Regions from separate parts of the Xenorhabdus griffiniae genome, predicted to be linked through region 1. Evidence: predicted binding sites of a transcription regulator. Region 1 holds the regulator's gene; each other region holds the start of a gene.
The links. The regulator PurR, encoded in region 1, represses purine synthesis genes. The targets are predictions, from matches to a motif close to CANGCAAACGTTTGCNTG.

Region 1 (2,210 bases):
GTCACCAAATGGTGGTGGCGAACCCACCGGAAAAGTGGCAGATGCTATCAGTCATGCTTTCGGCTCTTTTGCTGAATTTAAACAGCAATTCACTGATGCAGCCCTGAAAAACTTTGGTTCTGGTTGGACTTGGTTAGTCAAGAAAGCTGATGGTACTTTGGCTATCGTTAACACTTCTAATGCAGCAACGCCATTGACTGGCGAAGATAAGCCAGTGCTGACTGTTGATGTTTGGGAGCACGCATATTATATCGATTACCGCAATGCTCGCCCTCAATATTTGGAGCACTTCTGGGCTCTGGTCAACTGGAACTTTGTTGAAGAAAACTTAGCTTAATAAGATTAATTCTTATACTAGTTTGAAATAATAAGGGCGGGCTTTTCCTTTATTTGCGATATTGCACATGTTGGAAAACCCGCCCTTAAGATAAGTGGGGCTACAAATTCTTTTAGATCTTGATCAGATCAGGCAGAGGCTCCCCAGAAAAACAATCATGATTAATGCACTACTGGCGGCCAATAATCCCAATTTCAGATCTGTATCCATAGAACATCCTCAATGTGAAAATTAAGACACCTCAACATCCTAAATTTTAAGCGGTTATTTGCCATACTATCTAAAAATCATACCGCAAGATTTAATCCATACTCTTTATAGCATCGATTATTACTTTCACTTTTGAGCTAGATCAGACAAAATTCAAGGTTTACCGCTAAATTATTGCCAACCATCACCCTGTATACAAATATATTGGTAAACGATTAACAAATAGCTATACCCGAAAAGAAAGATAAAGGGTATATAAATTAGACCAGAAGGTCAGGAGTCCTTTTTTCATGGCAACGATTAAAGATGTGGCCAAACGCGCTGGTGTTTCGACTACAACCGTATCCCATGTTATCAATAAAACCCGTTTCGTCGCCGAAGATACAAAGGCCGCAGTTTGGGCCGCTATTAAAGAATTGAACTATTCTCCCAGTGCGGTTGCCCGTAGCTTAAAAGTTAACCACACCAAATCCATTGGGTTGCTGGCAACATCAAGTGAAGCACCATACTTTGCTGAGATCATAGAATCAGTTGAAAATAGCTGCTATAGCAAAGGTTATACCCTGATTTTATGTAATTCTCATAACAATCTTGATAAACAGAAAGCATATCTCGCGATGCTCGCACAAAAACGAGTAGATGGTTTGCTGGTAATGTGTTCAGAATACCCTGAGCAACTTTTGAGTATGTTGGAAGGCTATCGTAATATTCCTATGGTGGTCATGGATTGGGGAGAATCCAGAGGTGATTTTACCGATGCAATTATTGATAATGCCTTTCATGGTGGTTACCTGGCTGGCCGTTATCTTATTGAACGCGGTCATCGTGATATTGCATCCATTCCTGGACCATTGGCAAGAAATACGGGAGGAGGCCGCCACCAAGGTTTTCTTAAGGCACTAAAAGAAGCCAATATCGCTATTCGGGATGAGTGGATTGTACAAGGTGATTTTGAACCTGAGTCCGGTTACCAAGCCATGTATAAGATCCTGAATCAAAAACATCGTCCAACTGCTGTTTTCTGTGGTGGAGATGTCATGGCTATGGGAGCGATCTGTGCAGCTGATGAGTTGGGTTTGCGTGTTCCGCAAGATATTTCAATTATCGGTTATGATAATATTCGTAATGCCCGCTATTTTACGCCAGCATTGACAACCATTCACCAACCCAAAGAGCGTTTAGGGCAAATGGCCTTTTCAATGTTACTGGACAGGATAGTCAATAAACGTGAGGATGTACAAACTATCGAAGTCCACCCACGCCTTGTTGAACGGCGCTCTGTTGCAGATGGACCTTTTATCGATTATCGCCGCTGACAGTTAATTTTCTTGCAGCCATTCGGCATTAAGCGTTTCGCTATCCCCCAGATAATCAAGTAACCAGCTTAATGCCGGTGAATGGCTTTTTTGCGACCATGTCAAGCAGCATGGGCTGTCAGGCAATGGTTGTTCAAGTTCAAGTGTCATCAATTTGCCTTTACGGATCAGCGGTTGCGCACGGTGCTTAGGCACCATGCCTACACACAATCCATCCATCAAGCAACTTAATCCAACATCCCAATCAGGCACAATCAATCGCCGCTGATTATCCAAAGCCCATGTATCACGTTTAGGTAAGCTGCGCGCTGTGTCTTCAAGACATAAACTGGGATAAGGTCGCATTT
Region 2 (2,210 bases), 980 kb from region 1:
TATCGCCCAATAACTTCTGGGCATGTTCGGTAATACCTACGGTATATTCACCATTGCCTTCCGAGCGAACCCACTCATGTGATTCTGTATATTTCAATTCTACTGGTACATGACTCATCGTTGCCTTCTCCTTGTTTTTATCACTCTACAAGTGGTTTTCCCATCCGCACAAAACCCGGTTTAACAACCTGTACGGGCATTTCTCGATTACGGATCTGGACAACCGCCTGTTCACCAATACCTTGCGGTACACGTGCAAGGGCTATACTAAATCCTAAGGTTGGGGAGAATGTTCCACTGGTAATCACGCCTGAACGCATTTCACCGGAATCATCAGTGAAGTTGACCGTTAAGCCACCACGTAATACTCCCTTTTCACGCATGACCAGTCCAACCAACTGATCAGTACCCGTTTCGCGTTGTCTTTCCAATGCTTCACGACCAATGAAGTGGCGATCTTCCGGTTTCCAAGCAATTGTCCATCCCATGTTGGCGGCCAGAGGTGAAACAGTTTCATCCATTTCTTGACCATAAAGGTTCATGCCCGCTTCAAGACGCAATGTGTCACGCGCTCCCAATCCAGTCGGTTTCACGCCTACTGCTAACAACTGTTGCCAAAAATCTGCCGCTTGTTCTTTAGGCAGTGCAATTTCATAACCTGCTTCACCGGTATAACCCGTCGTTGCAATAAATAGATTTCCCGATTGGACGCCAAAGAAAGGTTTCATACCCGTTACCGCTTGCTTCTGCGCATCACTTAACAATGATTGCACTTTGGCTTGCGCGTTTGGCCCCTGGACAGCAATCAGAGCCAAATCATCACGTACGGTAACTTCAACGTCATATTTCTCAGCATGTTGGTAAATCCATGCCAGGTCTTTCTCGCGGGTCGCCGAATTCACAACCATGCGATAAGCATTATCAGTGAAAAAATAGACAATGAGATCATCAATGACGCCGCCAGATGCATTTAGCATTGCGGTATATAATGCCTTGCCCTGTTCGGTGAGTTTGGCAATGTCATTGGCCAGAAGATAGCGGAGAAAATCACGGCAATCTGGACCGTGTAGATCCACAATTGTCATATGGGAAACGTCGAACATACCAGCATCAGCACGCACTGTATGATGTTCGTCAATTTGTGAACCATAGTGCAGGGGCATCATCCAGCCATGAAAATCTACCATGCGTGCTCCGCATGCCAGATGTTGATCATATAGTGGGGTGTGTTTTGACATTATTTCCCTCTTTACATTCTTGACATGAAAACATTCGTGACCTGAAAAAACATACGGCGCATTAACCGGCAGGTGTTGGATCATGAAGCAAAGAAGCGGTTAATCACGCAAACGATACCTTGGGATCAGAAGTTATCACTGAAATAGGAAATGAACCATAAAATAAATTAGCTGCATTGCCGCAGCAATCCGAAATGGCACGGATTGCCATGCAGAATTTTTGTCTGATTTATTGCACAAAAATACTCAAAATTTTTAACAAATAGCCAAAAAACAATCTTTTTAGGTTGAAAAAAGGCTAAAGTGTGAAGTAAATCGACTTAACACACTTTAGCCTGATATGAGAAAAACTAATTCTAATTCATAGGCTGAATTAGATTTTTTCAACCGAAGCGGTTTGGGCGATCAGCCAATCAGGAAGGTCATTAAGACCCATGGCATGACGAAGCAATTGCGGCTTCATTCCCGGTAAGTGATCAGCCAGTGTTAATCCAATTCCACGCAATAATTTTTTAGCGGGGTTATTGCCATCAAATAGCTGACGAAAACCCTGCATACCTGCAAGCATGACCGCAGCACTGTGTTTACGGCGACGTTCATAACGTCCCAAATAGAGATATTGACCGATGTCTTTTCCTTGCTGGTTTAAGCGGCTCAATTCACCTATCAGTTCTGCCACATCCATAAATCCAAGATTAACACCCTGACCAGCCAGTGGGTGGATAGTGTGTGCCGCGTCGCCTAATAGCGCCAATCGGTGAGCAGCAAAATTGCGGGCATAACGCCCCGTTAATGGGATAGTTTGTCGATCACTGACCAGTTCACATTGACCAAGACGCATATCAAATGTCGCGCTTAATTGCCGATTAAACAGTGTCGGTTCCATAGATTTGCGCTGTTGCGCAGATTCAGCCGGCTGTGACCACACAATCGAACATAAGTGAGGATCTGGCAGTGGCAGGAAAGCCAGTA
Region 3 (2,210 bases), 2.3 Mb from region 1:
CTAAATGGCATCATCACCGCGGTGATAAAAGCAGGAACGGATTCGGTCAGATCATTCCATTTTACCCTTGTCAGGCTGGACGTCATTAAAACGCCCACATAGACCAAAGCTCCCGCTGTGGCATAGGCAGGCACCATGCTTGCCAGCGGAGAGATAAACATCACCAACAGGAATAAAATACCCACGACAATCGCCGTCAAGCCAGTTCTGCCGCCAACAGAAACGCCAGACGAGCTTTCAATATAGGCGGTAACCGAAGAAGTTCCTATGTAAGAACCCGCCACCGAACTGATACTGTCTACGTACAAGGCTTGTTTCATACGCGGGAATTTGCCATTGCTGTCGGCAATACCCGCTTTATCCGTCACACCAATTAATGTGCCGGAAGAATCAAACAAGTTCACCAACATAAATGAGAAAATTACACCAACCAACGCAATATCCAGTGCGCCTTTGACATCAACGTTACCTACCACACTCATCACACTGGGTGGCAAATCAAAAATACCGTGATATTCCACATATCCCATCAGCAAGCCGATACCGGTTGTCACGATAATTGAAACCAACACCGCCGCATGGAAACTACGTGCCGCTAAAATGGCAATGATGAAAAAGCCCAATGTTCCTAACAAAACATTATGGGACGCAAAGTTGCCGATTGAGACAATCGTGTCGGGATTAGCCACAATAATGCCGGCATTTTTCAGCCCCATCATGGCGATGAAAAGGCCGATACCACTGGTAATACCCACACGCAGGCTCAATGGAATATTGGCGATCATCCAGTAACGGACACGAAAGAGAGTCAATATAAATAGTCCCACTGCCCCCCAGAAAATGGCTCCCATGGCAACCTGCCACGAAATACCCATCGCACCGACCACAACAAAGGCAAAAAACGCGTTCAATCCCATCGCAGGTGCAACGGCAACAGGCAGATTCGCTACCAATCCCATCATAATGCTGCCAACGGCGGCAATTAAACAGGTCGTGACAAATACGGCTTTAATATCCATACCTGCCACCGCCAGAATTTGCGGGTTAACAAAGACGATATAAACCATCGTCAGAAACGTCGTTAAACCGGCAATGATTTCAGTACGAACTGTCGTGCCATGTTCCCCTAATTTAAACACGCGCTGAAGCAAGCCCTGACGATGAGCAGAGCCAGAATTTATTGTGCTCATGTATATTGTTTCCCAAAAAACGAAGTTTTCGACCTATCCTACAGGAAACCTATATAAATCGTTACCCTGAAATGGCAAAAAAAGAAAACGTTTGCGATGCGTGTAATCAATAGGTTAAATAACATTATGATTCTTGAGGGGATTCATTTTGCGACGATATTTTATTCGATTAGTCCGCTATTGATCTGGCAAAAGCAATTCAGGGTGACATAGCTGCAAGAATGTCGTTAAAGATGTCTCTCCACTCATCCTCTGTCATATCCATTAAGCCAAAAAAGCGCAGAACAAATGCCCCTTCTGTAGCTAAAAACGCCAAACGTGCCTGACGACCTTCTTCCGTCGTTGTATCCAAGCCTGCTATGCGTTGTCGATACCAGATACGGGTCGATTCAAGATGTTCCGGTGTTTGTAATAAAGCAGCCATTAAACCCGCCGCCTTTGCCGTTGATGCTTCATCCGACCGACTAGTCGCTTCAATATGCGCGCGCACGGCCGTCAGCGGGTGGGGGTTATCTCCAGCAATTTCATGAAACTGTCCGTTATAACTCGCCTCCCAACGCTCAAACATCGCATCAATCAGGCCATCTTTTGTGCTAAAACTGTATTGTACTCCCCCCTTGGTAATGCCAACTGCCTTCGCCAACGCATCAATCGTGAGAGCCGCAGCACCATGTGTTGTGACAATGTGTTCCGCTGCATCCAACAGAACTTCCCGATCAATTGTTTTACGTCGTCCCATGCAAACCTCCTTTTAATTAAATACGTATGTATTTATAATGATCGTCAACAATTTAGTCAAGGTTCGACAAGGTTGCCGAACCGCATTGGTGAATTTGCTTATGAAATCGAATATCCGCTGGCTTGTGCTCGCTATTATTTCCAGTGCACTTTTCTTAGTTGTTATTGATATGACCGTGCTATACACCGCTTTGCCACGGCTGACGCATGATTTACATGCTTCTGCTTCAGAAAAACTGTGGATCATGAATGCTTATACGCTAACTATTGCAGGGTTACTTC

Region 2: a site for PurR is predicted at 1,343-1,360, ahead of gcvT (glycine cleavage system aminomethyltransferase GcvT). Genes of this name have one in related genera too.
Region 3: a site for PurR is predicted at 1,271-1,288, ahead of WDV75_RS01010 (NCS2 family permease). Genes of this name have one in related genera too.

Annotation. Positions count from the first base shown of each region.
Region 1 covers NZ_CP147737.1:2,548,985-2,551,194, forward strand. Annotated here, with positions in the region: gene sodB (superoxide dismutase [Fe]) at 1-337, shown strand, start outside; gene purR (HTH-type transcriptional repressor PurR) at 838-1,863, shown strand; gene punR (DNA-binding transcriptional activator PunR) at 1,867-2,210, opposite strand, start outside.
Region 2 covers NZ_CP147737.1:3,533,909-3,536,118, forward strand. Annotated here, with positions in the region: gene gcvH (glycine cleavage system protein GcvH) at 1-118, opposite strand, end outside; gene gcvT (glycine cleavage system aminomethyltransferase GcvT) at 141-1,238, opposite strand; gene ubiI (FAD-dependent 2-octaprenylphenol hydroxylase) at 1,612-2,210, opposite strand, start outside.
Region 3 covers NZ_CP147737.1:216,092-218,301, reverse strand. Annotated here, with positions in the region: gene WDV75_RS01010 (NCS2 family permease) at 1-1,190, opposite strand, end outside; gene WDV75_RS01005 (TetR/AcrR family transcriptional regulator) at 1,390-1,929, opposite strand; gene WDV75_RS01000 (MFS transporter) at 2,030-2,210, shown strand, end outside.